Azoarcus sp. KH32C: one gene and its partner. The protein of the gene in region 1 binds, or shares a complex with, the protein of each later gene. Links are inferred from orthologs where the notes say so. Each region holds a gene or a part of one and is shown in the gene's direction. Other genes may lie near its edges.

Region 1 (15,171 bases):
TATGGAGCACGCTGGCGGCCTGCTGGGCGATCGCGCGCACCAAGCGCGGATGGTTGTGCCCGAGCGTCGACACGGCAATGCCCGAAAGGGCATCGAGATAGCGCTTGCCCGTCTCATCGAAGAGCCAGACGCCCTCGCCGTGCGTGAAGGCCACCGGCAGTCTGGCGTAGGTATTCATGAGATGCGACATGGGAGACCCCGATCAGGATGAAGCCAAAATGCACACGGCGGCAGGCGCCGCCGTGGAGGATTGAGGGAACGATGTTAAGCGAAAGCGCCCGGATTGTATAGGCTGCAGCCCCACTTGCGCGGAACAGGCAGAACCTTCCTGGAGACCGCAAACGGCATTACGCCATCCGGGCTCGCAACAAACGCTCGACCCCGCGCGCACCCGCATTCCGGAATAGTCGACCGCATACTGAAATCCGGCAGGGCTTTTCTGCTAGAATTCAGCCCGTTTTGTGCGACGCGCTCACAAGAAGAATAGAGACACACCCCACCCAAAGCGCCGCATCCCGGAAACATCCCCCGCAGCTTGCATTTCGCGACATATGAGCCAATTGATCGAAAGCTTCGTCATCATCGGGGTCACGCGAGAAGGAAAGACCTTTCGTCCCAGCGACTGGGCCGACAGGCTGTGCGGCATCATGTCCGCGTTCGGCTCGGACCACCGGATGATGTATTCGCCGTATGTGCGTCCGGGCTGCACATTGAAGGGGGAGAAGACGGTTGTCGTCGATGCACGCCTCTACGACATCGAGCCGCTCGCATACAAATTCCTGATCAATTTCGCGAACGACAACAACCTGAAGATGGAGCCGATCGACAACGTCTGATCGACGACGCCTGATCGGCGCTACTACGCGCCGCACGCATCGGGCAACGAACTTCCCGGCATCCAAAAAAACAAAACGGCGACCTAGGTCGCCGTTTTAACTTGCCACCCAACGCCGGCAGATCAGGCAGCCATCGACTTGACCGCGGCCGACAGGCGGCTCTTGTGGCGAGCAGCCTTGTTCTTGTGGATGATCTTCTTGTCCGCGACGCTGTCGATGGTGCTCATCGAGGTGCGGAAAACGGACTGAGCCGCGACCTTGTCGCCACCCGCGATAGCCTTTCGCACAGCCTTGATCGCGGTACGCAGACGGGAACGCAGGCTGCCGTTGTGAGCGCGAGCCACGACCGCCTGACGGGCGCGCTTGCGGGCTTGTGCCGAATTGGCCATATGTGTTCTTCCGTTGGTTAGTTCTAGAGAGCGCGCGAGTGTACCGCTTTGCATCGTCACGCGCAAGTGGGCAGCAACGGCTATCATTGCGTCCTTTGCCCGGAACGCCAAGATGAATTTGTTGCGCGCCCTCGTAACCGTCAGCGGCATGACCATGCTGTCGCGCATCCTCGGCTTCGTGCGCGACTTCGTGATTGCCCGCGCCTTTGGGGCAGGACTGGCAACCGACGCCTTTTTTGTCGCATTCCGCCTACCCAATCTCCTGCGAAGAATGTTCGCCGAAGGCGCCTTTTCACAGGCCTTCGTTCCCATCCTCGCGGAATACAAGAACCGGCGCGGCCCCGACGAGACGCATCATCTCCTCAATCGCGTCGCGACCGCCCTGTCGCTGGTCGTGGCACTGGTGTCGCTCGCCGGAATCGTCGCGACGCCACTGATCATCCAGGTGACGGCGCCCGGCTACACGGACGAGCCGAACAAGTTCGCACTGACGGTCGAACTCACGCGCATCATGTTCCCGTACATCCTGTTCATGTCGCTCGTGGCCCTGGCCGGCGGCGTACTCAATACATGGAGCCGATTCGCGATTCCGGCTGTCACGCCGGTGCTGCTCAACCTTTCGTTCATCGTAATGGCGCTGTTCGCGGTGCCCTACTTCGACCCGCCGGTGATTGCACTCGCTTGGGCGGTGATCATAGGCGGAGCGCTGCAACTCGCCCTCCAGCTATGGCCCCTCGCCCGCATCGGCATGATGCCGCGCTTCGAGCTGAAGTTGGACGACCCCGGCGTCCGCCGCGTCGGCAAGTTGATGCTGCCGGCCATCCTGGGCGTTTCGGTGAGCCAGATCTCGCTGATCATCAATACGATCTTTGCGTCTTTCCTTCCGACGGGAAGCGTGTCCTGGCTGTACTACGCCGACCGACTGATGGAATTCCCCTCCGGACTGCTGGGCGCGGCCCTCGGGACGATCCTGCTGCCGAGCCTGTCGAAGCTCCATGCGGACGAGCAGCCCGAGGCATTTTCGTCGCTGCTCGACTGGGGCATGCGCCTGACCTTGATGTTGACGCTGCCGGCAGCCCTGGCACTGGCGATCCTTGCAGTGCCGCTGATCTCGACGCTATTCCAGCACGGAGCCTTCGGCGCCGACGACGTACTCCAGACACGGACCGCGCTGGTCGCCTACAGTGTCGGGCTGACGGGATTGATCATGGTGAAGATCCTGGCGCCAGGCTTCTACGCCCGCCAAGACATTCGCACGCCGGTCAAGATCGCCCTCGTCACACTCGCCGCCACGCAGACGATGAACCTCGCGTTCGTCGGTCCGCTGAAGCATGCGGGACTGGCCCTGTCGATCGGGTTGGCGTCGATGCTCAATGCGGGCCTGCTATTCCGAGGGCTGCGACGACGCGGGGTATATCGGCCGATGGCGGGATGGGGCGCCTTCGGCCTGCGCCTGTTCGCTGCACTGACCGTGCTTGCGGCCGTGCTCTGGTTCGGCATGGGCAGCGAGGCGTCCTGGCTCGACCAGGGATCGATGGCGCGCGTGCTACGACTGTCGGCGATCGTCGCCGCCGGTATCGGAGCCTACTTCGCCATGCTGTATGCAACGGGATTCCGGCCCGGGGATTTCCGCCGTCGCGCAGCCTGAATAACGGCGGCGCAAGCCGCGCCGCCGCACTACAATTGAAGCCGATTCGAACACCTTCACGGACGGACACTAGAGGAGTCGAGCGGCATGAAATTGACCAGTCAAAGCTTCGTCGACGGCGCGCGCATTCCCGGCGAGTTCGCATTCTGCATCCCGGCATCCGAGGGACATGTTTGCCTCGGCAGCAATCGCAATCCGCATCTCGCCTGGTCCGGCGCACCCGAGGGGACACGTTCGTTCGCGCTCGTCTGCCATGACCCGGACGTGCCGAGCCGAGGGGACGACGTGAATCAGGAGGGCCGCAGCGTGCCGACGAGCCTGCCGCGCGTGGATTTCTTCCACTGGGTAGCCGTCAATCTGCCGGCGGATCTGCGGGAAATCGGCGCCGGCAGCTTTTCGCAGGAAGTCGTTCCGGCAGGGAAACCCGGCCCTGAAGGCCCGCTCGGCAGTTGCCAAGGGATCAACGATTACACGGCCTGGTTTGCCAACGACGAGTCAATGCGCGGCAACTATTACGGTTACGACGGCCCCTGCCCGCCGTGGAACGACGAACTGCTCCACCATTACGTCTTCACGCTGTACGCGCTGGACATCGATCACTGTGCACTGGAGGCACCGTTCACCGGCGCACAGGTGCGAAATGCGATCGCCGGACACGTGCTCGCCGAAGCGCACCTGACCGGGACCTACACACTGAATCCGGCCCTCGCCGACTGACGCAGACGTCAAGGGCGATACGGCGGCAACGCGCGCTTCACGCCCGGTAGCTCGAAGCGCGCGTAATCCGGCAGACCGGCGCGAAAGGCCGGGGAGATTTCGCCCTCGATCAGCGGCCTCAAGTACGTCAGGGCCGCATCGGTGACATGCAGGCCGTCGGCACGGATGAATGCCGGCGGCACGCATCGCTCCAGGTTCGCGATCGCGCTAACCGGGACGAGCACGACATCCCACGTGTAAGGCGCGTCGCCCAGGCGCCGTATCGCGGGCATTACACAGTCCTGACCCTGCAGTGCGAAATCCACGGCCGCGGCGCCCACTGCCATCGCGTGAGCGTAATCGGTCGCGGAGACGAGATGCCCGGCTGCGCGCTGCAGGTAGTCCGGGATTGCCCAGTGATGCTTGTAGCCGAGGCGCGCCTGGATCAGCCGAGCGATGCATTGCCCCGCCCCGCCGAGCTGGACGTGGCCCTTGCTGTCATGGTCCTGCTCCATCAACAGCGAACCGTCGCCGCGCCGAATGCCTTCCGAAACCGTGATCGCGCAGTAGCCCAGACGCTCGACCGTCGCCCTCACCGCATCGAGGAAGACATCCTCGTCGAAGGGCACCTCGGGCATCAGAATGATGTGCGGCGGCTCATCCGGGCCGCGGGCAGCGAGCGCGGTCGCCGCGGCAATCCACCCCGCGTTGCGCCCCATGACCTCGAGTACGAACGCGCGCCCTACCCGGCTGGACATCGCGGCCAGATCGAGCCCGGCCTCGAGCATCGCGGTGGCGGCATACTTCGCGGCCGAGCCGAAGCCCGGCGAGCAGTCGCTACCTTCGAGATCGTTGTCGACCGTCTTCGGAATGCCGACACAGACGAGCGGATACCCTCGCGCCCGCGCCGCCGCGGAAATCTTGGCGACGGTATCCATCGAACCGTTGCCGCCGTTGTAGAGAAAGTAGCGAATGTCGTGGGCAGCCAGGACTGCGAAGAGCCGGTCGTATTGCGCAGGGTTGTCCTGTGGCGGATCGAGATCGAAGCGGCAGGAGCCGAAAGCGCCGCCGGGCGTATGGGCAAGCGCCTGCAGGGCATCGGGGGCAAGCCCGGCAGTGTCGACCAGATCCTCGGCCAGCACGCCGAGAATGCCGTGGCGGGCGGCGAGGACCGTTCCGACGACATCCGGACGCCCGCGGGCGGCTTCAATCACGGCCGCGGCACTCGCGTTGATCACCGCAGTGACTCCGCCCGATTGCGCGTAGAGCAGGTTCGCCTTGCTCATCTGGTTCTTCCTGGCAAAAACAAAACGCGGCGAGCAAACGGGGACACCCCGTCGCTCGCCGCGTGATCGCGACGATGCGTACTTACTTCAGCGCGTCGAAGGCGCGGGCGGTGATTTCGTCCACCGCACCGAGGCCCGCAATCTTGCGAACTTTCGGCGCAGCCGCGGCACCCGAGGCAGCCCACTTCGTGTAGTACTCAACCAGCGGCTTGGTCTGCGCGTGGTAAACCTCGAGGCGCTTCTTCACGGTCTCCTCGCTGTCGTCATCACGCTGGATCAGGTCTTCGCCCGTTACGTCATCCTTGCCCGCAACCTTCGGCGGGTTGTACTTGACGTGATAGGTGCGACCGGATGCAACGTGAACACGGCGACCGCTCATGCGCTCGACGATCTCGCTGTCGGGCACGTCGATTTCGAGCACGAAATCGATCGGCACGCCGGCTTCCTTCATCGCGTCGGCCTGCGGGATCGTGCGCGGGAAGCCATCGAACATGTAGCCGGACTTGCAGTCGTCCTGCTGCAGGCGATCCTTCACCAGGCCGATGATGATGTCGTCGGACACGAGGCCACCCGCGTCCATGACCTTCTTGGCCTCGATGCCCAGCGGTGTGCCGGCCTTGACGGCGGCGCGCAGCATGTCACCGGTGGAAATCTGCGGAATACCGAATTTTTCCTTGATGAAGTTGGCTTGCGTGCCCTTACCGGCCCCCGGCGGCCCCAACAGAATCAGTCTCATTTTAGAACCCTCCCGTTATGCGGCCAGCAAGCCGCATCGTTATGTGAAATCAAAGACTAAAACTTACTCGACTCGTTCCTGACGGTCAAACACCGCCCTGACGCGCGCAAGGTCTTCCGGCGTATCGACACCCGCGGCAGGTGCTTCGGCCACCGACAGGACGCGGATGCGGTAGCCGTGCCACAACGCCCGCAGTTGCTCGAGCGCCTCCCATCCCTCCAGCGGCGAAGGCGCGAGCTCGGCGTAACGGCGCAGGAACGCGACCCGGTAAGCGTAGATCCCAATATGCCGCTGCACGGGCAAGCCTTCCGGCACGGAACCGCGATCCGCCGCAAACGCGTCTCTCGGCCAGGGGATCGGTGCCCGGGAAAAATACAGCGCGTGAGCGCGCGCATCGCACACGACTTTCACGACGTTCGCGTTGAAGAACTCGCCCGCGTCGGTGATCAGATGGGCGGCCGTGGCAATCGCCGCATCGGGGTCCGCTGCCAGTGCCTCGGCGACCGCCCGAATCAAGTCCGGATCGATCAGCGGTTCGTCGCCCTGCACGTTTACGACGATTGCATCGTCGGACCACTCGAGCGCCTCAACGACTTCCGCGAGACGGTCCGTTCCGCTCGGGTGGTCGGCACGCGTCATCAGCACATCGGCGCCGGCGACGCGCACGGCGTCGAGCACCCGCTCGTCATCGCTCGCCACCCACACGGACGCTGCACCGGACTTGCGCGCCTGCTCAAGCACCCGCACGACCATCGGCTTGCCGCCGATGTCGGCGAGCGGCTTCCCCGGCAAACGCGTCGAGGCGTAGCGCGCAGGAATGACGACGTTGAAGTCCGCCATGATCAGCGACGCAGCGCGTCCACTTCCTCAGCGGAGAGCTGGCGCGCTTCTTCCGCCAGCATCACGGGGATGCCGTCGCGAATCGCGAATCCGAGGCGATCAGCCTTGCAGACCAACTCCTGCTTGTCCTTGACGAAGTCGAGAGGCCCCTTGCAGAGCGGGCACACGAGGATTTCAAGCAGTCTGGCGTCCATGCGACAGTTTCTCCAGGATGATTTCGGCGGCGCCCGCGGCGATGGTCGCCGTCACGGGAAATTCCCAAGTGTCGGCGGGCGCAAAGGAGGCGCATTTTACCGCATCCTTGCTTGTCAGGATCTTCGCCTCGTCCGGCGCGAAATCGAGATCCGACGAAACGAAGACGTGATGGTCCGGGAAGGGATGCGGCACGACATCGAGACCCATTTCGCCGAGCTGCGCAAAGAACCGTTCGGGACGCCCGATTCCGGCGATCGCGTGAACGCGCTTGCCGACGAACTCCCGCGGAGCGCGACGCTCCCCGGGCTTCCCCAGCATGAGCAGCTCGTGCCCTTCGAGGCGCATCTGGAATGTCGGGCGTTCGTCGATCTGCGCCGCAAGCGACGGGGAAAGCGGCCCGTGAGCGATCACGAGGTCGACCGAGCGCAGGCGCGATACGGGCTCGCGCAAGGGCCCGGCGGGCAGCAGCCGGCAATTGCCGAGAGTGACTTCGTCGACGACGGCAATCTCGATATCCCGCGCCAGCCGGTAATGCTGCAGGCCGTCGTCGGCGACGATCACGTTGCAGTCCGGATGGGCGCGCAGCAATGCCTGCGCCGCCGCGGGACGATCCCGACCCACCGCAAGTGGGCAGCCGGTAATGCGGGCGAGGAGAACCGGCTCGTCGCCATAGAGGGCCGGATCGCCGTCGGGCGGAACAAGGGTGACCCCCTCCACACGTCCGCCGTAGCCGCGACTAACGATACCCGGTGTGTAGCCCGATTCGCGCAGGCGCCGTACGAGCCAGTCCACGACCGGCGTCTTGCCGCTACCGCCGACGGCGATGTTGCCGACGACGATGACCGGAACGGGCAGGCGCACCGAAGCCACGGCGCGCAGACGGAACAAGGCGCGCCGCGCGGCTGCGATCAGTCCGAAAAGCGCGGCAAGCGGCAGCAGTGCGGCCGACGCGAAGCTGCGCGACTGCCAGAACGCGGGGGCCCTGCGGGACATGCCGGAGAACTAGCGCCGCCGCGTGCGCGACGCGGGGCTCACTGCGGAGCCTGGGTGGCGAAGGTGATATGCGGCAGCCCGGCCCGCTGGGCAGCCTGCATCACATCGATGACGCTCTGGTGCGGCGACTTGGCGTCCGCATTGATGACCACGACCGGATCCTTGACTCCGGGAGACGTGGCCTTGCCGAGTGCAGTCGCGATCAGGTTGATGTCCCGCGACCCTACCGGTACACGATTGACGATGACGTCGCCCGCGGCGCTGACCGCGACGATCACCTCGTTCGGTGCTTCTTGCGCGCCGGCCGATTCGGCGGTCGGAAGGTTGATTTCAAGCCCGGCAACCTTGGAATACGAGGTCGTCAGCACCAGAAAGATGATGAGGACCAACATGACGTCGATCAGCGGGATCAGGTTGATCTCGGGCGCCTCGTTACGCCGGTCGCGCTGGAAATTCACGCTGCCCCCGATCAGCTACGGCGTTCGCCGTGGACGACTTCCACCAGCTTGATCGCCTGCTGTTCCATATCGATGACGAAACTGTCGATCAGGGCGCGGAAGTGCCGCCAGAAGATCGTCGACGGGATCGCGATGATCAGTCCGAGACCGGTGCTGTTGAGCGCCGTCGAAATACCCTGGGCCAGGAGCTGCGGGCTGGAGCCGGCCGTTGCGCCCTGCGCAGCGAAGATGTCGATCATGCCGACGATGGTGCCGAAGAGCCCCATCAGCGGGCTGATCGATGCGATGGTGCCGAGCGTCGTCAGGAAGCGCTCCAGTTCGTGGGCGACGGCGCGACCGGTCTCTTCGATCGCCTCCTTCATGACTTCACGGGAGCTGCTGACATTGCGGAGCCCTGCGGCGAGAACGCGGCCCAGCGGGGAATGTGCCTCGACGCGCCCGGCCATGTCGGCGGTGACGCCCTTTTGGCGCAGATCTGTGAGTACCTTGTCGAGCAGGCCGGAGGGAACTACCTTGGACCTGCGCAGAGTCACCGAACGTTCGATGATAAGGGCAACGGCGATGACAGACGCCAGCAGCAGCGGCCAGATCGGCCAGCCAACAGCCTGGATGAGCGCAAACACGCGACAAGACTCCGCAGAGGGAAAAGCGGAACTTTAGCGCCCCGTGTCTTGCAGGGCAATAGGGCACGCAAATGTCATCGCCTCCAGCAAGAATCCACAAAAGCTGTGGATAAGTTTGTGGATTGCTCGTCAAAAAATCCCTAACTCTCTGGCGCAACAAGCATTCCGACGCTTCGATGAAAAATTAGGCAACAAATTAGTTGCATAAAAACAGATACTTATAAAATACCATCGCGAATGAGCGGTTTTCGTCGGAAACAATTGACAAGCCGCCCCGCTTGTGGATTCCGTTACAATCGCGGCCATGCAAAACGACGTATCGATAACTGCCGGCGGAGATTTCGAAGGGCGCGAATTTCAGCGTCCGCTCAGCGTTTCCGCATTGAATCGCCTCGCCCGAGAGACTCTCGAGCGGCGTTTTCCGCTGTTATGGGTGAGCGGAGAAATTTCCAACCTCACGCGCGCTCCATCGGGCCATCTTTACTTCACGTTGAAGGACGAAAACGCGCAGGTTCGCTGCACGATGTGGCGCAACAGGGCCCAGTTGCTGCCCTTCCGTCCGGAAAACGGCATGCATGTCGAGGCACGCGTGCTGGTGTCCCTGTACGAGGTGCGCGGGGACTTCCAGCTCAGCGTCGAGGGCCTGCGGCAGGCCGGCCAGGGAAACCTGTTCGAGGCCTTCCTGCGCTTGAAGGAAAAGCTTGCGGCAGAGGGCCTGTTCGATGTCGCGGCCAAACGCGAGGTGCCCCGTTATCCGCGCCGTATTGGCGTGGTGACGTCGCCCGCGGCCGCAGCCTGGCGCGACGTCCTTGCCGCGCTTTACCGGCGTGCGCCCCAGCTCGAAATCGTGCTGTACCCGGCACCCGTGCAGGGCGACGGGGCCGGTGCCCGGCTTGCCGACGCCCTGCTCGCGGCCTCCGCACGCGCCGCCGGCGACGGCATCGACTTGGTGCTGCTGGTGCGTGGCGGCGGAAGCATCGAGGATCTGTGCGCCTTCAATGACGAGGGCCTGGCGCGCGCGATTCGGGCTTGCGCGGTGCCAGTGATCAGCGGCGTAGGACACGAAACGGATTTCACGATTGCGGACTTCGTCGCAGACGTCCGGGCGGCGACGCCGACGGGCGCCGCAGAGCTTGCCAGTGCGGGGTTTCACGCGGCCGAGGCTCGGCTGGCGGAACTGGAGCGCATCCTTGGTGGCGCGATGCGGCGCCAGCTCAACTCTCATGCGCAGCGTCTGGACCGTGCGGCGCTGCGCTTGCTCCATCCGCGCGAACGGCTGCAACAGGCGCGGGAAAGGCATGAACGGCTGGCAGCACGGCTGAGTGCGGCGATGCATCGCCGGCTGGAACGGCTGCGCGCGCGCCAGGAGATTCTGCGCTTGCGTCTGACGGCCCGGCGACCCGATCTTCGGCGTGACATGGAACGTTGCGCGCGGGCGGCGTCGCGGCTGGCTCAGGCACGCGAAATGCATCTGCGTTTGCGGACGGAGCGACTCGCCACTCTCGCCGCCCATCTGCAGCACCTCGCCCCACAGGCGGTGTTGGCACGGGGCTACAGCATCACACGCGACGCCGAGGGGCGAATCCTGCGTTCAGCTGACGATACCGCCGCGGGCGCGGAGGTTTCGGTGGAACTCGCATCCGGACGGCTCCATGCTATTGTGAATAGCACGGAAGCATGATTGTGCCGACTGCCGTCCGGTTCGCCGGATGGCCTCGGCACGGCTTTACCGTCGCTTCGTCTTCGTTGCGGGATTGCATGGGGAGTTAAAGCCCGACTAGAATGGTCAAGCTTTGACCCCCAACAAACCTACCTCAAACGGAAGGAGAGATAAAAAATGGAACACACGCTGCCCCCCCTGCCCTATTCCAAGGACGCGCTCGCGCCGCACATCTCGGCCGAGACGATGGAATTCCACTACGGCAAGCACCACCAAGCTTACGTCACGAACCTGAACAACCTGATCAAGGGGACCGAGTACGAAAACCTCGACCTCGAAGCGATCGTCAAGAAGGCGCCGGCCGGCGGCGTGTATAACAACTCCGCGCAGGTCTGGAACCACACCTTCTTCTGGAACAGCATGAAGCCGAACGGCGGCGGCGAGCCGACGGGCGCGCTGGGCGATGCGATCAAGGCGAAGTGGGGTTCGTTCGAGGACTTCAAGAAGGCCTTCACGGCCTCCGCTGTCGGCAACTTCGGCTCGGGCTGGACCTGGCTGGTGAAGAAGGCCGACGGCGCCGTCGATATCGTCAACATGGGCGCCGCAGGCACCCCGCTGACGACCGGCGACAAGGCTCTGCTCTGTATCGATGTCTGGGAACACGCCTACTACATCGACTATCGCAATCGTCGTCCTGATTTCGTCGCGACCTTCCTGAACAGCCTGGCAAACTGGGACTTCGCCGCGAAGAATTTCGCCGGCTGAGTCGCAGCACGCTGAGCCGGATCACACGGATCCGGCAGCAAGAACCTCCGCGTCGAAAGACCGGAGGTTTTGTATTTTGTGAATATGCTTTTCTGTTTTTCTTCGTTCAGGTTATAAGCGCGCAACGGTAGATTTTCTCCATCGAATTGCATTCAACGGAGAAAATCAAGATGAAATTCAATCCTCTGCGCCGCGCCCTGCTCGCCGTGGCCCTCACCGCGGGCCTCGCCGGCTTCGCTCACGCCGAAACGACGCTGCTGAACGTCTCGTACGATCCGACGCGCGAGCTCTATCAGGCCTACAATCCCGAATTCGCGAAGTACTGGAAGGCCAAGACCGGCCAGGACGTCACAATCAAGCAGTCGCATGGCGGCTCGGGCAAGCAGGCGCGCGCGGTGATCGACGGACTGGAGGCGGACGTCGTGACGCTCGCGCTCGCCTACGACATCGACGTCATCGCCGAGAAGACGGGGAAGATCCCGGCGAACTGGCAGAAGCGGCTGTCGAACAACAGCGCGCCCTATACCTCGACGATCGTCTTCCTCGTACGCAAGGGCAATCCGAAGGGCATCAAGGACTGGGGCGACCTGGTGAAGCCGGGCGTCGAGGTGATCACGCCGAATCCGAAGACGTCCGGCGGCGCACGCTGGAACTACTTGGCGGCTTGGGGCTATGCGCTGCAGAAACCGGGCGGCAACGACGCGAAGGCGAAGGAGTTCGTGACGGAACTCTTCAAGCATGTGCCGGTGCTCGACTCGGGGGCTCGCGGCGCAACGAACACGTTCGTGCAGCGTGGCATCGGCGATGTGCTGCTCGCGTGGGAGAACGAGGCGATCCTGTCGGTGAACGAGCTCGGGCCGGAGAACTTCGAGATCGTCGTGCCGTCGGTGTCGATTCTCGCCGAGCCGCCGGTGACGGTGGTCGACGGCGTTGCAGCGAAGCGCGGGACGGCGGAGATCGCGAAAGCCTATGTCGATTATCTGTATTCGCCCGCCGGCCAGAAGATCGCCGCGCAGCACTACTACCGTCCGGCAAAGCCTGAACTGGCCGATCCGAAGGACGTGGCGCGCTTCCCGAAGGTGAAGACCTTCACGATCGACAGCCTGTTCGGCGGTTGGGCGAAGACGCAAAAGGCGCACTTCGACGACGGCGGCGTGTTCGACCAGATCTTCGCAAGATAATGGCTAAGGGCACCGGGGAGGACTTCGATGCGACACACGACGCTGATCGTTCCGGGCTTTCATGGCAGCGGCCCCGACCACTGGCAGACCTGGCTGGAGGCGCAGTTGCCGAATGCGCGGCGCGTCGGCGGCATCGACTGGGAGGCGCCGGTGCTGGCGCGCTGGGCGGGCGCCGTGCGTCGGGAGATCGACGAAGCGTCGCACGCGGTGTGGATCGTTGCGCACAGTTTCGGCTGCCTCGCGAGCGTCGTCGCGGCAGCCGATCGCCCCGAGCGGGTCGCAGGAGCGCTGCTGGTGGCCCCCGCCGACCCGGCGCGCTTCGGACCGCTGGGGCTCGCCGAGGAGGCAGCGCACCACGGAGACACGCTCGGCCCATGGCTGCCCTCGGGACAGCTCGGATTCCCATGTGCGGTGATCGCAAGCACCAACGATCCATGGGTGCGGCTGACCGTCGCCGCGTATTGGGCGGATCGCTGGGGGAGCCGTTTCATCAGCATCGGTGCGGCCGGTCACATCAACGTCGATTCCGGCTTCGGGCCGTGGCCGTACTGCCTCGAACTGCTGCAAGGCATGCAGCAGGCGCACGAGGACTTGCCGCTGGGCGCGATCGGCGGTGCCAAGGTGTCGCACAAGGGGCGCCGCAGCGCACTGGCGCGGCTGCGGCACCATACGCGCGCGTCGCTCGAGTCGCAGCGGAATGATGTGGCATAGGACATCCTCTCCCAGGGCTCCGACGACAATCGCGTTCTGGCGAGTCGCAGAACTGCCCGGCGCGAACGCCGGCCTCGGTCGCTTCGTCCAATATCACACGGACTTCGGCTGCGCTGACGGGAAAGCGCGATGAAGACTTTTCTCCGTACCAGTCATGTTTTAGAGGAATCCACCGTGCCCGCGGCACCCGATCCACGCGACGAGGAGGAAAAGGAACGTTACGTGACGCGCCAGTTATGGTGGGCGCTGATCGGACTGATCCTGTTCGCTCTGGTGATGTTCTTGGGTTGGGGCGGCGCGCACGTCTGATTCGCCTTCGCCCGCGAACCAGTTCGCTTCAGTCGGGTCCCCCCCGGCGATGGCTTACCGGAGTTACATCGTGAGCATCGTGCCGCGAAGCGTACGGGAAGCTTCTTGGCCTGGTCGGCTTCGACGGGCGAAAGCTCTTCCTGAGTCCCGCCTCAACCGCGCAGTTTCCGCACAATGCCCCTTCCGGGCCGCCAAGTCGGCCCGATACGGTACGCATAATTACACGCCTCCCGGTATTTCCGTGCACTAGGCACGATGGATATTCTCGTCGGCAATCTAGCGGCCCAAGCCATCGACTGGTAAAGCTGCCAAGAAGAACGCGCCACAGGGAGTTCGCCCATGGAAATCCACCAGTTGCGCTGGACCTCTAATGACGGATGGGAGACGTCGCCGACCTCCTCGGGCGCCGCGGATCTCGTGTTCGCCTTCGCAGACGCTGCCTATTTTCGGGAATCCGCCTGTTACGCAGACCTCCGCCGAATGTTCCCGGTGGCCCACATTGTCGGCTGCAGTTCCTCGGGCAACATCAACAACATCGAGATCTCCGACGGCGATATCGTCGTCACCGCGGTGGACCGGCGGCTCGTGCTCGGCCAAGTGACCGAGGAGGAGCTCGACATCGTGCCGGAACGCCTCGGCCCGATCGCCACGATCACGGGCTTCTATTCCTACGGCGAGCTCGCCCCACTCAACAAGGTGGTCCGCTGCCAGCTCCATAACCAGTCGATGACGCTGACAACGCTGAGCGAGTAACCGGATGGAGCCCGCCCCTTCGCCTGCGGCGCCCCATGCGACGCATCGTTTGCTCCGGCGCCAGCTGCGACACATCTTTGGTGCCGAGATCGCAGCCGAAGGCGACTGGGGTGCGCTGCTGCAGGCGGTCGACGACGCCTACCACGACGCCGATTGCGAACGGCGGCTGCTCGAGACTGCGCTCGAGGTCAGCGCGCAGGAATTGACCGAAGCCAACAACAAGCTGCGTCTGTTCATCGACAACGCCCCCGCAGGCATCGTGATGTTCGACCGCGAGCTGCGCTACCTCTTCGCCAGCCGCCGCTGGCTTCAGGAGCGCCAGGTCAAGCTCCACGACGTCGTCGGCCGGAACTACCGCGAGATCCGGCTCACGACAACCGACCGCTGGGAAGAGATCCTGCTCCGCTGCGTCGCCGAAGACACCGGACGTTGCGACGACGAGGCACTCCCTCTGCCCGATGGTGGCACGTGCTGGATGCGCCGCGAGATCCATCCCTGGCACGATGCCGACGGCGTCGTCGGCGGCATCATCGTGATGATCGAGGACATCACGGACCGCAAACGGGCCGAGGAGCAGATGCGCATCGCGGCCGTGGCCTTCCAGTCGCGCGACGGGATGATCGTGACCGATGCCGAGGGCACGATCATGCAGGTCAACCAGGCCTTCACCGACGTCACCGGCTACACCGCGGAAGACGCCATCGGCAAGCGGGTGGCGCTGCTGCATTCCGGCCGTCAGGACGCCACCTTCTACCGCAACATGTGGGAGGCGATCGCCCACGAAGGCCGCTGGGAAGGCGAAATCTGGAACCGGCGCAAGGATGGCGGCATCTTTCCCGGATGGTTGACGATCTCCGGCATCGGCGACGCCGGCGGCAAGATCACGCATTACCTCGGCACTTACGCCGACATCAGCGAACCCCGCGAAGCCACACGCAAGCTCCTCGAGCTCGCGTTCTACGATCCGCTCACGGCCCTACCCAACCGGCGCCTGCTGCTCGACCGGTTGCACAAGGCTATTGCGGCCAGTGCCCGTTCGGGCCAATTCGGCGCCGTGCTGCTGATCGACCTCGACCACTTCAAGACGCTCAA
Region 2 (15,262 bases), 2.3 Mb from region 1 along the record:
CGACTACGGGCGCTACGAGTTTCACAAGATCGTTCAGGCGCTACAGAACTTCGCTGCCGAAGACCTGGGGGCCTTCTACCTCGACATCCTGAAGGACCGCCTCTACACGACGCAGGCCGACTCGCCGGCACGCCGCGCCGCGCAGACCGCACTGTGGCACATCACGCAGGCGATCACCCGCATGATGGCGCCGATCCTCAGCTTCACCGCCGAGGAAATCTGGCAGATCGTCGGCAAGGATGTGGAAGACAGCGTGATGCTGCACACCTGGCACGTGCTGCCCGACGCCGCCGGCGACGCCGAGAGCGCCGCGCGCTGGGAACTGATCCGCGAATCCCGCGCCCAGGTCCAGAAGGTGCTCGAAGGCCTGCGCACCGACGGCAAGATCGGCTCCTCGCTGCAGGCCGAAGTCACGGTCCGCGCGAGCGGTGCGCGTTTCGACGCGCTCGCGAGCCTCGGCGAAGACCTGCGCTTCGTGCTGATCACCTCGCGCGCCGAGCTCGTCCGCGTCGCCGACGAGGCGGCCGAAGGCATCGACGCGGCGCCCTCGTCGCACGCGAAGTGCGGCCGTTGCTGGCATTTCCGCGAGGACGTCGGCAGCCACGCCGATCATCCGGAACTGTGCGGCCGCTGCCACGGCAACCTGACCGGCGCAGGAGAAAGCCGTACCCATGCTTGATTCCGCAAGTGCCCCGCGCGCCACGCGCGGCGGCATTCCGCTGACGCGGCGCTTCTACGGCTGGCTGGAACTCGCCGCGCTCGTGATCGGACTGGACCAGATCACGAAGTGGCTGGTCCTGTCGCGCTTCCAGCTCGGGGAAAGCCTGCCCGTGACGGACTTCTTCAGTCTCGTGCTTGTCTACAACCAGGGCGCCGCCTTCAGCTTCCTTGCCGACCATTCCGGCTGGCAGCGCTGGTTCTTCATCGTGCTCGCACTGGCGATCAGCGGCTGGTTGCTGACGATGGTGCGCCAGCACCAGCGCGAGGTCGTCCTGCCGCTCGCCTTCAGCCTCATCATCGGCGGGGCGCTCGGCAACGTCATCGACCGCGTCGTGCACGGCGCGGTCGTCGATTTCCTGTTCTTCCACGTCGGCCGTTACGGCTGGCCGGCGTTCAATCTGGCCGACTCGGCGATCACGCTCGGCGTCGGCCTGATGCTGTGGGCGCAGTTTCGCGCCACTCGTACCCCCCCTAGCCCGGAGAATCCTTCGTGACGCAATCCGTCCAACCCGACAGCCTGGTTACGCTGCACTACCGCATTGCCCTCGAAAACGGCCAGCCGCTCATCAGCACCTTCGAAGGCACGCCTGCCACGCTGCAAATGGGCGCCGGTGAATTGCTGCCGAGCCTCGAACGCATGCTTGCGGGACTCCCCGTCGGCACGCACCAGCAATTCACGCTCGCCCCCGAAGACGCCTTCGGCCCCTACAATCCGGAGCTGGTCGAACACGTCAAGCGCGAACACATGCCCGAGGAAGAGATCGAAGCGATGACGATCATGGAATTCGGCGCGCCGGACGGCACCCGCTACTCCGGCCTCGTGCGCGAGATCAACGACGCCTTCGCGGTCGTCGACTTCAACCACCCGCTCGCCGGCAAAACGATCCGCTTCGAAGTGGACATCATCGGCGTCGTCTAAGAACTTTCAACAGTTACCGGCCCCAACCCCAACGGAGCCCCCGCATGACCTCCAACGAAATCCTGCTCGCCAACCCGCGCGGCTTCTGCGCCGGTGTCGAGCGCGCGATCGAGATCGTCGAGCGCGCGCTGGAGCGCTTCGGCGCCCCGATTTACGTGCGCCACGAAGTCGTCCATAACAAGTTCGTCGTCGAAGGCCTGCGCGCGAAAGGCGCGGTGTTCGTCGAGGAACTCGACGAAGTCCCCACCGGCAGCACTGTGATCTTCAGCGCCCACGGCGTGCCTCAGACGGTTCGCCTTGAGGCCGAAAAGCGCGGCCTGCGCGTCTTCGACGCCACCTGCCCGCTCGTCACCAAGGTCCATATCGAAGTCGGGCGCATGCGCGAGCAGGGCCGCGAGATCGTCATGATCGGCCACAAGGGCCATCCGGAAGTCGAAGGCACGATGGGGCAGGTCAAGGACGGCATCCACCTCGTCGAAAAGGTCGAGGACGTCGCGATGCTCAATGTCGCCGATCCGGACAAGCTCGCCTATGTCACGCAGACCACGCTCTCCATTGACGACGCCGCCGCCCTCGTCACCGCCCTGCGCGAACGCTTCCCGAACATCATCGGCCCGAAGAAGGACGACATCTGCTACGCGACGCAGAATCGCCAGGATGCCGTGAAATTCATGACGCCGCAGGTTGACGTCGTGTTCGTTGTCGGCTCGCGCAACAGCTCGAACTCCAATCGCCTGCGCGAAGTCGCCGAGCTGCGCGGCGTACCGGCCTATCTCATCGACAACGCCGAAGGCATCGACCCGGCAATGCTCGAAGGCCGCAAGCGCATCGGCGTCACGGCCGGCGCCTCGGCCCCGGAAGTGCTCGTCGACGCGGTCATCGACCGCCTGAAGCAGCTCAGCAGCGGCTCGGTCCGCACGCTCGACGGCGTGCCAGAGCGCGTGACCTTCCCGCTGCCGAAGGAACTTCAGCAAGGCTGAAAATACTCCGGCGACCGATTTTTGACGCGCAGGTTGCCAAGGTCGGCGGAAGCAGGCTAAATATTCCGGAAAGGTCCCGCGCAAGCCCCGCGGGGCCGAGCAGGCGCTTCCAAGTGAGGCATTGCCGACCCGGCATGCCTCGTCTGAATCCAGTCTTGACGCACGAGGCTGCCCTTTGCTGCCATGAAACGTACACATTCGGACTGGTTTGCGATTCTCACCTCCTTCGCCGCCGCCACCGTCCTCGCGGGCTGTGACGGGCAGAGCGCGACTGCGTCGAAATCGGGCGAGCCCCCTGCGGAAGCGACTCGCCCCGCGCTGACCGTGCAGGTCGTCACCCCGAAGCCCGTCGCGTGGGAGCACACGCTCACTGCGAGCGGCAACATCGCTGCGTGGCAGGAAACGGTCATCGGCAGCGAGATCGGGGGACTGCGCATCGCGGAGGTCAAGGCCAACGTCGGCGACACGGTACGCAAGGGGCAGTTGCTCGTCGTGCTCGCCGACGACGTCATCCAGGCGGACCTGGCCCAGGCCCGTGCCGCCCTGCAGGAAGCGCGGGCCATGTACGCGGAGGCCCAGGCCAACGCGGACCGGGCACGTCGCTTCAAACCGACCGGCATGATGAGCGAGCAGCAAGTCACGCAATACCTGACGATGGAGCAGACGGCGCGCTCGCGCATCGACCTCGCGGCAGCGCGCGTCAAACTCGCCGAAGTGCGTGTCGGCCAGACCCGTATTGCCGCTCCCGATGATGGCCTGGTCTCCGCGCGAGCGGCCGCCGTCGGCAGCGTACCCCAGGCCGGGCAGGAACTCTTCCGCCTGATCCTGCGCAGCCGCCTCGAATGGCGTGCAGAACTCACTGCGGACGATTTCGCCGACGTCAGGCCCGGCGACATCGCACGCCTGACGATCCCGGGGGGGACGAAGATCACCGGAAAGGTGCGCAGCGTTGCGCCCTCCGTCGACGCCGTCACCCGCAATGGCATCGCTTATGTCGACCTACCCCCGTCCGAAGCCAAGGCCGGCGTGTTCGCGAAAGGGGAAATCGTTCCCGCGAGGTCCAAACAGGAATCGCGCCTGAGCCTGCCGCAATCGGCGGTGATGCTGCGTGAAGGCTTCTCCTTCGTGTTCCGCCTGGGCGAGGACCATCGGGTTGCCCAGGTCAAAGTCGCTACCGGTCGGCGCCAGCAAGACCGCGTGGAGATCCTGTCCGGCATTGAGGCTGGGGACCGCATCGTCGAGAGCGGCGGCGGTTTCTTGAACGATGGCGACCTGGTGGAGGTCGCCCCGGCCACACCGCCTGCCGCGCCCGAAAAGAGTTGAGGATCTCACGATGAACGTTTCGGCCTGGTCGATCCGCAACCCGGTTCCAGGCGTGCTGCTGTTCATCATGCTGAGCATCCTCGGCCTGTTTTCGTTCGCCCGGATGAAGGTCCAGAACTTCCCGGACGTCGATCTGCCGATGGTCGTGCTCACGGCGACGCTGCCCGGCGCTGCGCCCTCACAGCTTGAAACCGAGGTCGCGCGCAAGATCGAGAACTCGCTCGCTACGCTGCAGGGCGTCAAGCACATTTACACGAGGATCCAGGACGGCGTCGCGACGATCACGACCGAGTTCCGCCTCGAAAAACCCACCCAAGAGGCCATCGACGACGTCCGCGACGCCTTCTCGCGGATCCGCTCCGATCTGCCCGGCGACCTTCGCGACCCGGTGATCTCGCGCTTCAACCTGTCCGGCCTGCCGATCGTCACCTACACCGTTGCCTCCGACACGCTGGATGAGGAAAACCTGTCCTGGTTCGTCGACAACACCGTATCCAAGGCGCTGCTATCGGTCTCCGGCGTCGGCCAGGTGTCGCGCGTCGGTGGCGTCGCACGCGAAATCCGCATCGAACTGGATCCCGAGCGCTTGCTCGCCCTCAACGTCACCGTCGCCGACATCTCCCGCCAACTGCGCCGCATCCAGATGGAAACATCGGCCGGCCGCACCGACCTCGGCGGCAGCGAGCAAACCGTACGGACGCTCGCGACCGCACTGAGCGCGGAACAATTGGCCGCCATGGAGATCGTCCTCAGCGACGGCAGGCGCGTCGAACTCGCCTCGCTCGGACGCGTGGAAGACACCGTGGCCGAACGCCGTTCGACGGCGATGCTCGACGGCAAGCCCGTCGTCGGTTTCGAAGTCGTGCGGGCACGCGGCGCAGGCGAGATCGAAGTCGCCCGCGGCGTTGCCGAGGTCGTTGCATCCTTGCAGGCCGGCCACCCCAGAATCCGGATCAAGGAAGCCTACAACTTCGTCGATCCGGTCGAGGAAAGCTACAAGGGCTCGCTGTGGCTGCTCGTCGAAGGCGCAATCCTCGCCGTCATCGTCGTCTGGTTCTTCCTGCGGGACTGGCGTGCGACCTTCGTGTCGGCCACCGCCCTGCCGCTTTCCGTTCTTCCGGCCTTCGTCGGGATGGACTACTTCGGCTTCTCGCTCAACGTCGTGACCCTGCTGTCGCTGTCACTCGTCATCGGGATCCTCGTCGACGACGCGATCGTCGAGATCGAGAACATCGTCCGACACCTCGGGATGGGCAAGTCGCCGTATCAGGCCGCCATGGAAGCGGCCGACGAGATCGGCCTCGCCGTCATCGCGACCACCTTCGCACTGATCGCGGTCTTTCTCCCGACCGCCTTCATGAACGGCATCTCCGGAAAATTCTTCAAACAGTTCGGCTGGACCGCCACGCTCGCGATCCTCGCGTCGCTGCTCGTCGCGCGCCTGCTCACGCCGATGATGTCGGCCTACCTCCTGCGCCCCACCGCGCATGTGCCGACGCAAGGCAAGCTCACGCAGAAGTACCTCGCCTTTGTGACGAGCTGTCTGCGTCATCGGGCGCTCACGCTCATCGCCGCGACGGGCTTCTTCCTCGGGTCACTGGCGCTGATTCCGCTCCTGCCGACGACCTTCATGCCGCCCGACGACCTGTCGCAGACCCTCGTGTCGATCGAGCTGCCGCCCGGAAGCCGCTTCGAGGACACACTGCGGGCGGCCGAACAGGCACGCACAGTCCTCGCGCGCAACCCGAACGTCGTCCAGGTCTACACGGCGATCGGCAGCGGCAGCGCGGGTGCCGACGCCTTCGCGCTCGGAGGCGCGCCCGAGGTCCGGAAGGCCTCCCTGACGATCAACCTCACGCCGCGCAAGCAGCGCACGATCACCAAGCAGGCCATTGAGGCCCAGCTGAGGGACAGCCTGCGGGCCCTTCCCGGCGTCCGCGTCCGCGTCGGCCTCGGGGGCGGCGGCGAGAAGTACGCATTCTCGCTGAAGGGGGACGACAACGAAGCACTTCTTCGTATCGCGAACGCCGTCGAACGGGATCTTCGCAAGATCGGCGGCCTCGGCAACATTTCGTCGAGCGCAAGCCTCGTCCGCCCCGAAGTCATCATCCGTCCCGATTTCGCCCGAGCCGCGGACCTCGGCGTCACTGCGGCCGCCATCGCCGACTCGCTGCGCATCGCCACCAGCGGCGACTACGATTTCAGTCTGGCCAAACTGAATCTCTCCGAGCGCCAGGTCCCGATCGTCGTCAGGCTGCCCGAAAGCGCCCGCACCGACATCGAGTTGCTCGCCCGCCTCCCGATCCCCGGCAAGCGCGGCAACGTGATGCTGGGCAACGTGGCCGATATCAGCGTCGAAAGCGGCCCATCCGAAATTTCGCGCTTCGACCGCAAGCGCAACATCAACTTCGACATCGAACTGACGAACCGCCCGCTGGGCGAAATCCAGAAGGCGATCGCCACGCTGCCCAGCCTCCAGCACCTGCCACCCGGCACCTCCTGGGAGCCGATCGGCGACGCGCAGGAAATGCAGACGCTGTTCGAGAGTTTCGCGATCGCGATGGTCACCGGCGTGCTGTGCATCTACATCGTGCTCGTCCTGCTCTTCCACGAATTCGCGCAACCGCTGACGATCCTCGCCGCCCTGCCGTTGGCGCTCGGCGGCGCCTTCGTCGCGCTGCTGCTTGCCCGCAGCGGACTGTCGATGCCATCGCTGATCGGCCTGATCATGCTGATGGGCGTCACAAGCAAGAACTCCATCTTGCTCGTCGAATACGCCATCGTCGCCCGACGCGAGTTCGGCCTGTCGCGCTTCGATGCCCTCATCGACGCGTGTAGCAAGCGCGCCCGCCCGATCGTGATGACGACGATCGCGATGGGTGCCGGCATGTTGCCGATCGCGCTGGGCCTCGGCGTCGATCCCTCGTTCCGGGCTCCGATGGCGATCGCGGTGATCGGGGGCCTGGTGACGTCGACCTTCCTCAGTCTGCTTGTCATCCCGGTGGTCTACACGCTCGTCGCCGACGTACAAGCCTGGATCAGGCGGCGTCATCGCAGCGCCGAAACGCCTGGCGGACATCCTGCTGCACCGACCTCGCCTGGTCGGGGCGAAACCACGATCAGCCGCGCCTCGCAGGAACACTCGGCCGAGTTGCGGGGCTAAGCAGAACATCGCCGCACTCCGACTGTCCGACGAGAGCCAGGACAGAGAGCCGACGGAGAAATCCCAATCAGGAATCCAGCCATGGAATCCGGAATTCCGCACAGCGCCGCAGAGATCGACGCGAACGCGCTGCACCAGCTCATCGAGGATGCGCAGCGTTACCGCGACTACGCGGAGATGTCCTCGGACTGGTATTGGGAGCAGGACGCCGCGTTTCGCTTCACCTATTTCTCGCGAGAATTCGAGGAAATCACCGGCGTGCCCAAGGCTGTCGGCCTCGGCAAGACGCGCTGGGAGGCCCTGAGCCGTGAACGGCTCGGCAACGTCGATTGGGAAGCGCACAAGCGCCTTCTCGCCGAGCACAGGCCCTTCCGCAATTTCGAATACCCGGGCAAGGGCCCTGACGGCCGGCTGCTATGGTTCCGCGTCAGCGGCAAACCGCGTTTCGACGAGCAGGGCCGCTTCGCCGGCTATTTCGGCATCGCCTCCGACATCACCTCGAAGAAGACGATCGAATCCCACCTCCAGCAGGCGGAGCGACTCGCCGCCATCGGCCAGCTCGCCGCAGGCATGGCGCACGAAATCAACAATCCCGTCGGCTTCGTCCGATCCAACCTGAAGACTTTCGAGAACTACCTCGAACAGCTGCTGGCAGTCGCCGACGCGTGTGCAGCCCTGCCCGAACTGACCACGCCGCTCCAGCGCGCATTACATGCGGCCGATATCGACTTCCTGCGTACCGATGCGCCGGCGCTGCTTGCCGATTGCCGCCGCGGCCTCGACCGCGTCGGCAAGATTCTTGCCGATCTGCGCGAATTCGGCCGTGAGGGACAAACGGACCGGGCCGCCGTCGACATCCACGAGTGTCTGGCCAGCGCACTTCGCTTGGCCACGATTGATCTCGCCGCCGGCGTCGCCATCGCGCAGGAATACGCAGCACTGCCGGCCGTGCGCTGCCGCCCCGGTCAGATCAACCAGGTTGCACTCGCCCTGCTGGCCAACGCCATCCAGGCGCTTCCTCAGGGCGGGGGAAAGATCACGCTGCGGACCGGGCAAGATGGCCCCGGGCGCGTCTGGTTCGAGGTCGCCGACGACGGTTGCGGCATTGCGCCGGAGCACCTGCCGCGCCTCTTCGAACCCTTCTTCACGACCCGCCCCGTAGGCCAGGGAACGGGCCTGGGACTGACGACCGCCTTCGACATCATCACCGAGCACGGCGGACGAATCGACGTCGAAAGCACGCCGGGCGCCGGCAGCCGCTTCCGCGTAACCCTGCCGGTGATCAGCCCCGCATCATAGGTGCTCGCCCATGATGCGGCGATAGAACTCGTGGAAGTGCTGCATCCCGTCCTCGTACGGCGACTGGTAAGGGCCGACCTCGTTGCGGCCTTCCTTCAGCAGCGCCAGCCGTCCGCGGTCCATCCGCTCACCGATCTCGTCGTCCTCGATCGCGGTTTCCATGTACGCGGCCTGTTCGGCCTCGACGAACTCGCGTTCGAACTCGACGATGTCTTCCGGGTAGTAGAACTCGACGACGTTGGTCGTCTTGTTCACGTCGGTCGGAATCAGCGTGCTCACGACGAGCACGTGTGGATACCACTCGACCATGACATTGGGGTAGTAGGTGAGCCAGATCGCACCGTGGGCGGGCTTCTTCTCGCCGTAGTAATCGAGCACCGCCTGGTGCCACTTGCCATAGGTCGCTGATCCGGGCTTCGCGAGCGAGGTGATGCCTACGCGTTGCACCGAGTACCACTCTCCGAACTGCCAGGTCAGGTCATCGCAGGTGACGAAATTCCCCAGCCCCGGATGGAAGGGCACGACGTGGTAATCCTCGAGGTACACCTCGATGAAGGTCTTCCAGTTGTAATTGCACTGGTGGATTTCGACACGGTCGAGCTTGAAGCCCGAAAAGTCGAGTTCCGACGCGACATTCATGCCAGCGAGATCCGTCCCCGCCTTGCGCGGGCCTCCGAAGAGCAGTCCGTTCCAGTTCTCCAGCGGATCGCGCTTGAGATTCAGGCAGGGGTTTTGCGGAAAATGCGGCGCGCCGAGCAATTGCCCCTGCTGGTCGTAGGTCCAGCGGTGGATCGGGCAGACGATGTGTTCGGTTTTGCCCGCGCCTTCGAGCATGATGGCCTGACGATGGCGGCAGATGTTGGACAGGCGATGGACGCCTTCATCGGTGCGAAACAGGAGTTTGGAATGATCCAGCCACTCGAGCGAGCGATAACTGCCGACCTCCGGGACCATCAGTTCGTGACCGACATACCCTGGACCGGCGTCGAAAAGCAGGCGCTTCTCAAGCTCGAAGACACGCTCGTCGAAGTACGTCGACACCGGCAACTGAGACACCGCCGGGGACAGTTTGGCCTTGGATTCAAGGTCGGACACCCCGAACCTCCCATGAAAAGATCAAGAAATTCGGAAAAAAATCAGCAGGCGATTCTATGCGAGAAGTAGTTTGACCGCCAGTAGCGCGATCGGTTACTTTCCTCCCTTTTACCTGTCCTGTTTCGAGCCATGGCACAGACGGCCAACACGCCGGCATCCTTCGAATCGGCCATCGCCGAACTTGAATCCATCGTACAGGCGATGGAGACCGGCAGCATCACGCTAGAGCAGGCGCTCGAGCATTATCAGCGCGGCACCAACCTGTTGAAGTACTGTCAGGAAACCCTGCAGGCCGCCGAACAACGCGTTCAGCAACTCGAAGGCGACACGCTGGTCCCACAGAACGCGCCGGAAGACAGGAGGAAGCCCGAGTGAGCGAAAAGAATTTCGCAGCCTGGATGGAAGAAATCCAGCAACGCACGGAAACGGCACTCGCCGACGTGCTGCCGGCCGACAACATCGCCCCGCAGCGGCTTCATGCGGCAATGCGCTATGCGGTCCTCGGCGGCGGCAAGCGCGTGCGCCCGCTACTCGTGCACGCCGCGGGCCGGCTCGCCGGCGCCGACCCTGCGCGGCTCGACCGCATCGCCTGCGCCGTCGAACTGATCCACGCCTATTCCCTCGTCCACGACGACCTGCCCTGCATGGACGACGACGTCCTGCGCCGCGGCAAGCCGACCGTGCACGTCGAATACGACGAAGCCACGGCGCTGCTCGTCGGCGATGCCTTGCAAGCCCTCGCCTTCCAGGTTCTCGCAGACACGCCTCTCGCGGCAACGCCCGCGGTGCAACTCGAAATGATCGCTTTGCTCGGCCGCGCCTCCGGCTCGCGGGGCATGGCGGGCGGCCAGGCGATCGACCTCGGCGCCGTAGGCAAGCAGCTCACGCGCGAAGAGCTCGAATTCATGCACATCCACAAGACCGGCGCGCTGATCCGCGCCTCGGTCCTGCTCGGCGCCCAATGCGGCGACGCGCTGCCGGCCGAGCAGTTGGCGCCACTCGACCACTATGGCAAGGTCGTCGGCCTCCTCTTTCAGGTCGTGGACGACATCCTCGACGCCCAGGCCGACACGGCCACGCTCGGCAAGACCGCCGGCAAGGACGCCGACCAGAACAAACCGACCTATGTGACACTGCTCGGCATGTCCGAAGCCCGCACGCTCTCCGAGTCCCTGCTCGCCAACGCCCAGGAAGCCTTGTCCTCCTTCGGCCCGGGCGCGGTAAGGCTCGCGGAGCTCGCCAACTTCATCGTCCATCGCCGCTTCTGAAATCGGACCCGCCGCACGACACCATGCCCGCGTATCCCCTGCTGCAACGTATCGACTCGCCCGCCGACCTGCGCCGCCTCGACCGCCGCGAACTCCATGCCCTGGCGACCGAGCTCCGCGAGTTCCTGATCGAATCGGTCTCGAAGACCGGCGGCCACCTGTCGTCGAACCTCGGCACGGTCGAGCTGACGATCGCCCTGCACTACATCTTCAATACGCCCGAGGACCGCATCGTCTGGGACGTCGGCCACCAGACCTACGGCCACAAGATCCTCACCGGGCGCCGCGACGCGATGAGCGGGCTGCGCCATTTCGGCGGCATCTCCGGCTTTCCGCGCCGCTGCGAAAGCGAGTACGACACCTTCGGCACCGCGCACTCGTCGACCTCGATCTCGGCCGCGCTCGGCATGGCCGTCGCGGCCCGCGACAGAGGTGAAGACCGGCGCTCGATCGCCGTCATCGGCGACGGTGCGATGTCGGCCGGCATGGCCTTCGAGGCGCTCAACAACGCCGGGGACATGCGCGACACCAACCTGCTGGTGATCCTCAACGACAACGAGATGTCAATCTCGCCGCCAGTGGGAGCACTGACCAAGATCCTCGCGCGCATGATGTCCGGCAGCACCTTCAACGCCGCGCGCCGCGCCGGCGAAAAGGTGCTGGGTGTCGCTCCGCCGATGCTCGACTTCGCCCGCAAGGTCGAGGAGCACGTCAAGGGCCTGATCACGCCGGGTACGCTCTTCGAGGAGTTCGGCTTCCATTACTACGGCCCCATCGACGGCCATGACCTCGACGCGCTGATCCCGACGCTGCAAAACCTCAGCAGGCTCAAGGGCCCGCATTTCCTGCATGTCATCACGCGCAAGGGCCAGGGCTACAAGCTCGCCGAAGCCGATCCGATCCTCTACCACGGCGTCTCCAAGTTCGACCACACCGCCGGCATCCAGACCGGCAAGGGCGGCGGCAAGCTGACCTACACACAGGTCTTCGGCGACTGGCTGTGCGACATGGCCGCGCGCGACGACAAGCTCGTCGGCATCACGCCGGCGATGCGCGAAGGCTCCGGCATGGTGCGCTTCGCCCAGGAATTTCCCGACCGCTACCACGACGTCGGCATCGCCGAGCAGCACGCCGTCACTTTCGCCGCGGGCCTCGCCTGCGAAGGCTTCCGGCCGGTCGTAGCGATCTACTCGACCTTCCTGCAACGCGCCTACGACCAGCTGATCCATGACGTCGCGCTGCAGAACCTGCCGGTGCTCTTCGCGATCGACCGTGCCGGCCTGGTCGGCGCGGACGGCGCAACCCACCATGGCGCGTTCGACCTCTCCTTCCTGCTCTGCGTGCCGAACCTCGTCGTGATGGCGCCGTCCGACGAAAACGAATGCCGCCAGATGCTCTACACGGCATATCGCCACAACGGCCCGACCGCGGTCCGCTACCCGCGCGGCGGCGGTCTCGGTGTAACACCGGAAACGGCGATGAGCGAACTGCCGATCGGCAAGGGAGAAATCCGGCGTCGAGGCAAGAAAACCGCGCTGCTCGTTTTCGGCAGCCTGCTCGGCAACGCGCTGCAGGCTGCGGAGCAACTCGACGCGACGGTCGCAAACATGCGCTTCGTCAAACCGCTCGACGCCGAACTGATTGAAGAACTCGCGATGTCGCACGACCTCCTCGTCACGATCGAGGAAAACGCCGTGATCGGCGGCGCCGGATCGGAGGTGGCGCGTCTCGTCGAAAGCCTCCCGCAGCGGCCTCGCGTGCTACGCCTCGGCCTGCCGGACCACTTCGTCGACCATGGTGACCAGACCCAGTTGCACGAACAGGTCGGCCTGCACACCGCAGGCATCGTCGCCGCAATTGAACGCACCTATACCTACAATAGTTGAGCAAGATTGTCGGGAATGATACGCTGAGCAGGCTGCAACAAACCAGAGAACAGACAAGATGATCCCCCACGAGACCCAAGCCATCCCCGATGTCCAGAACTCCCGGGACAGCCGCCAGCTCGCCATCAACAAGGTCGGCATCAAGGACATTCGCCACCCGATCCGTGTCAGCGACAAGAGCGGCGGCGTGCAGCACACGATCGCGACGTTCAGTATGTACGTCGGGCTTCCCCACAATTTCAAGGGGACCCACATGTCGCGCTTCATCGAGATCCTCAACGGCAACGAGCGCGAAATCTCGGTCGAGTCGATCGAGCCGATGCTGCGCGAGATGGTCAAGCGTCTCGAGGCCGAGACCGGACTCATCGAGATGAGCTTTCCGTACTTCATCAACAAGACGGCGCCGATCTCGGGCGTGCAGAGCCTGATGGACTACGAGGTGACCTTCACCGCCGAACTGCGCGAAGGCAACGAGTACGTCTTCAACATGAAGGTCGTGGTGCCGGTGACGAGCCTGTGCCCCTGCTCGAAGAAGATCTCGGCCTACGGCGCGCACAACCAGCGCTCGCACGTCACCGTCACGGCGCAGACCAACAATTTTCTGTGGATCGAGGAGCTCGTGCAGTTGGTCGAAAGCCAGGCCTCCTGCGAGCTCTATGGCCTGCTCAAGCGCACCGACGAGAAGTTCGTCACCGAGCGCGCCTACGAGAACCCCAAGTTCGTCGAGGACATGGTGCGCGACGTCGCGGGCCTGCTCAACGCCGAAGCGCGCATCGATCGGTATGTCGTGGAATCGGAAAACTTCGAATCGATCCACAACCACTCGGCCTACGCGCTCATCGAACGCGACAAGCGCATCGAAGGCTAAGCCGCCTCGCGTAAGCAAGCGCCAACAAAAACGGGAGCAATTGTTATATGGAGTGCCTGACAAGTCATAATTGACCCCAAAAATGCCGCTTCGGGCTACCGAGGCGGCATTTTTTTGGTTTGACATTTAGATAGTATGGAGTAATGTAAATACTATTATGACTCCAGTCAACAATCTCTCCGGCCAACAAAAGGCTGACCAAAACCTCACCGCCTTCCTCTCATGGGTCGCCAGCAAGACCGACAGCGACTATCGGGAGCTAGTCTTGCGCGGCCAGCTCAATCGAAAAGAGATTGCCTGCGAGTGCGGCTTCGCCAAGAGCGTGTTGTTGCAGAACCCCCGCGTCAGGGATTCGCTGAAAAAACTCGAAGCCGGCCTGCGCGAGCGAGGCGTCCTGCCGCCGCAGGTGATAGGCGAGGGCGAGACAACGGTGGCCGCCGCAGCCGAATCCACCAACCCTCGCGCCGCCGTCGACAAGGCGCGCTTGAAGCGCCTTGAAGCGGAGAACGCCGCACTCAAGGCGGAGTTGATGGAGCTGCGCAGCCAGCTTGACCACTACCGCGTGATGGACGAAGTGTTGTCGCGTGCAGGGAGATTGCCCCGGTGAGCGCGCCCAGTCGCACGCTGCGCGTGGGCACGATCCGTAGCCAGAACCCGCTGGGACGGGGTGGCGCGATCTTCACGGGCGTGGAGATTGACGACAACGGAAATCGCATCGATGCCAAGGCACATGTGGTCGTCAAGGCGCCTCACTTTCTGCTTCAGGGAAGCGTCGAGGCCGGCCAGTTGTGGCGGATTACCGGCGTCGCAGAAAACAACGCCATTGTCGTGAACGGCTACCGGCTGATCGAGTCAACCATCGTGCCCGAAACGATGGAACTGCTGCGGCCATCAGGCGAGCACCTCGTGACGCTGCTGGCCGAATGCGATGCCTTTAAGGGGATTGGCTTCGTCAAAGCCCGTCGTCTGTGGGATCGCTTTGGCGAGGACCTCTATGCCCTCCTGGATGCGGGGGCCGTGAATCGACTCGCGGAGGTCCTGCCCGCAGAAATGGCCGCGCAACTCGCAGATGCCTGGCGGCGTTGGGGCGACACCTTCACCCTGCAATGGCTGCAAAACCGGGGCTTCACGGTGGCCTTGGGGCGCAAGGTGCTGGAATACTTTGGCAGCCGAGCAGCAGAAAAGATCGAGGAAGACCCTTACCGCCTGATCAGTTTCGCTGCCGACTGGAAAACCACTGACACACTCGCCCGCCACACCTTCGGGCTCGCCGAGGACGATCCGCGCCGCCTCGCCGGAGCCGTCGAGGAGGCCCTATACGGGGCCTTTGACGCGGGCCATACCTGCATATCCCAAACGCAGTTTGGGGAGCGGCTGGGGCGCTTACTAGGCGCTGGCTGCGACTCCGTATTGATCGCTCGGGCGCTCCAGCATGGGGATGCCGCCGGTGCCTTCTTGCACCGCAGTGGCCAGCTGCATGCCCTCGGTCCTTTTGTCATGGAGTACGGGACGGCCCAGGCGATTGCGGAACGCGCGGCCCGCCCCGAGGCGTTGCTGAGCCGGGGTGAGCTTGCGCGAGTTCTTGACGACTATCAGCGTGAAAGCGGCCTCACGCTGGAATCCAGTCAGCTCGATGCGCTGAAGGTTGCCAACGCCAACCCGGTCACCGTCATCACCGGCGGCGCAGGCACCGGCAAGACGACGGTGCTCAAGGGCTGGTTCGCCGTCTGCCGTGCGGCGG

What was found.
Region 2: the proteins of xseA (region 1) and AZKH_RS05860 are in contact, whole or in part, in a cryo-EM structure (PDB 8TXR), measured with the Escherichia coli proteins. The link is inferred for Azoarcus sp. KH32C from one-to-one orthologs.

What each region holds. Positions count from the first base shown.
Region 1 is NC_020516.1:3,618,409-3,633,579, forward strand. What follows is about bases 8,388-11,192. They hold xseA (exodeoxyribonuclease VII large subunit), read left to right. Parts: upstream 8,388-9,004; coding sequence 9,005-10,381; downstream 10,382-11,192. Other genes in these bases: AZKH_RS16070 (MotA/TolQ/ExbB proton channel family protein), read right to left, coding at 8,388-8,700; AZKH_RS16080 (superoxide dismutase), read left to right, coding at 10,538-11,125. Also shown: AZKH_RS16015 (aspartate aminotransferase family protein), read right to left, coding at 1-190; AZKH_RS16020 (DUF3579 domain-containing protein), read left to right, coding at 552-836; rpsT (30S ribosomal protein S20), read right to left, coding at 959-1,225; murein biosynthesis integral membrane protein MurJ, read left to right, coding at 1,338-2,873; AZKH_RS16035 (YbhB/YbcL family Raf kinase inhibitor-like protein), read left to right, coding at 2,961-3,590; AZKH_RS16040 (6-phosphofructokinase), read right to left, coding at 3,599-4,855; adk (adenylate kinase), read right to left, coding at 4,938-5,591; kdsB (3-deoxy-manno-octulosonate cytidylyltransferase), read right to left, coding at 5,655-6,431; AZKH_RS16055 (Trm112 family protein), read right to left, coding at 6,434-6,625; lpxK (tetraacyldisaccharide 4'-kinase), read right to left, coding at 6,606-7,619; AZKH_RS16065 (biopolymer transporter ExbD), read right to left, coding at 7,658-8,077; more of AZKH_RS16070, read right to left, coding at 8,089-8,387; AZKH_RS16085 (sulfate ABC transporter substrate-binding protein), read left to right, coding at 11,296-12,306; AZKH_RS16090 (alpha/beta hydrolase), read left to right, coding at 12,334-13,017; AZKH_RS27320 (hypothetical protein), read left to right, coding at 13,147-13,326; AZKH_RS16095 (FIST N-terminal domain-containing protein), read left to right, coding at 13,666-14,079; AZKH_RS16100 (bifunctional diguanylate cyclase/phosphodiesterase), read left to right, coding at 14,084-15,171. UniProt on the Escherichia coli protein: Bidirectionally degrades single-stranded DNA into large acid-insoluble oligonucleotides, which are then degraded further into small acid-soluble oligonucleotides.
Region 2 is NC_020516.1:1,302,112-1,317,373, reverse strand. The notes cover bases 8,356-11,251. They hold AZKH_RS05860 (exodeoxyribonuclease VII small subunit), read left to right. Parts: upstream 8,356-9,628; coding sequence 9,629-9,874; downstream 9,875-11,251. Other genes in these bases: dxs (1-deoxy-D-xylulose-5-phosphate synthase), read left to right, coding at 10,791-11,251; AZKH_RS05855 (polyprenyl synthetase family protein), read left to right, coding at 9,871-10,767; AZKH_RS05865 (aromatic ring-hydroxylating dioxygenase subunit alpha), read right to left, coding at 8,399-9,499; AZKH_RS05870 (nitrogen regulation protein NR(II)), read left to right, coding at 8,356-8,404. In the rest of the region: ileS (isoleucine--tRNA ligase), read left to right, coding at 1-679; lspA (signal peptidase II), read left to right, coding at 672-1,214; AZKH_RS05890 (peptidylprolyl isomerase), read left to right, coding at 1,211-1,639; ispH (4-hydroxy-3-methylbut-2-enyl diphosphate reductase), read left to right, coding at 1,684-2,619; AZKH_RS05880 (efflux RND transporter periplasmic adaptor subunit), read left to right, coding at 2,803-3,942; AZKH_RS05875 (efflux RND transporter permease subunit), read left to right, coding at 3,953-7,105; more of AZKH_RS05870, read left to right, coding at 7,187-8,355; more of dxs, read left to right, coding at 11,252-12,653; GTP cyclohydrolase FolE2, read left to right, coding at 12,712-13,521; AZKH_RS05840 (VPA1267 family protein), read left to right, coding at 13,679-14,128; AZKH_RS05835 (AAA family ATPase), read left to right, coding at 14,125-15,262. UniProt on the Escherichia coli protein: Bidirectionally degrades single-stranded DNA into large acid-insoluble oligonucleotides, which are then degraded further into small acid-soluble oligonucleotides.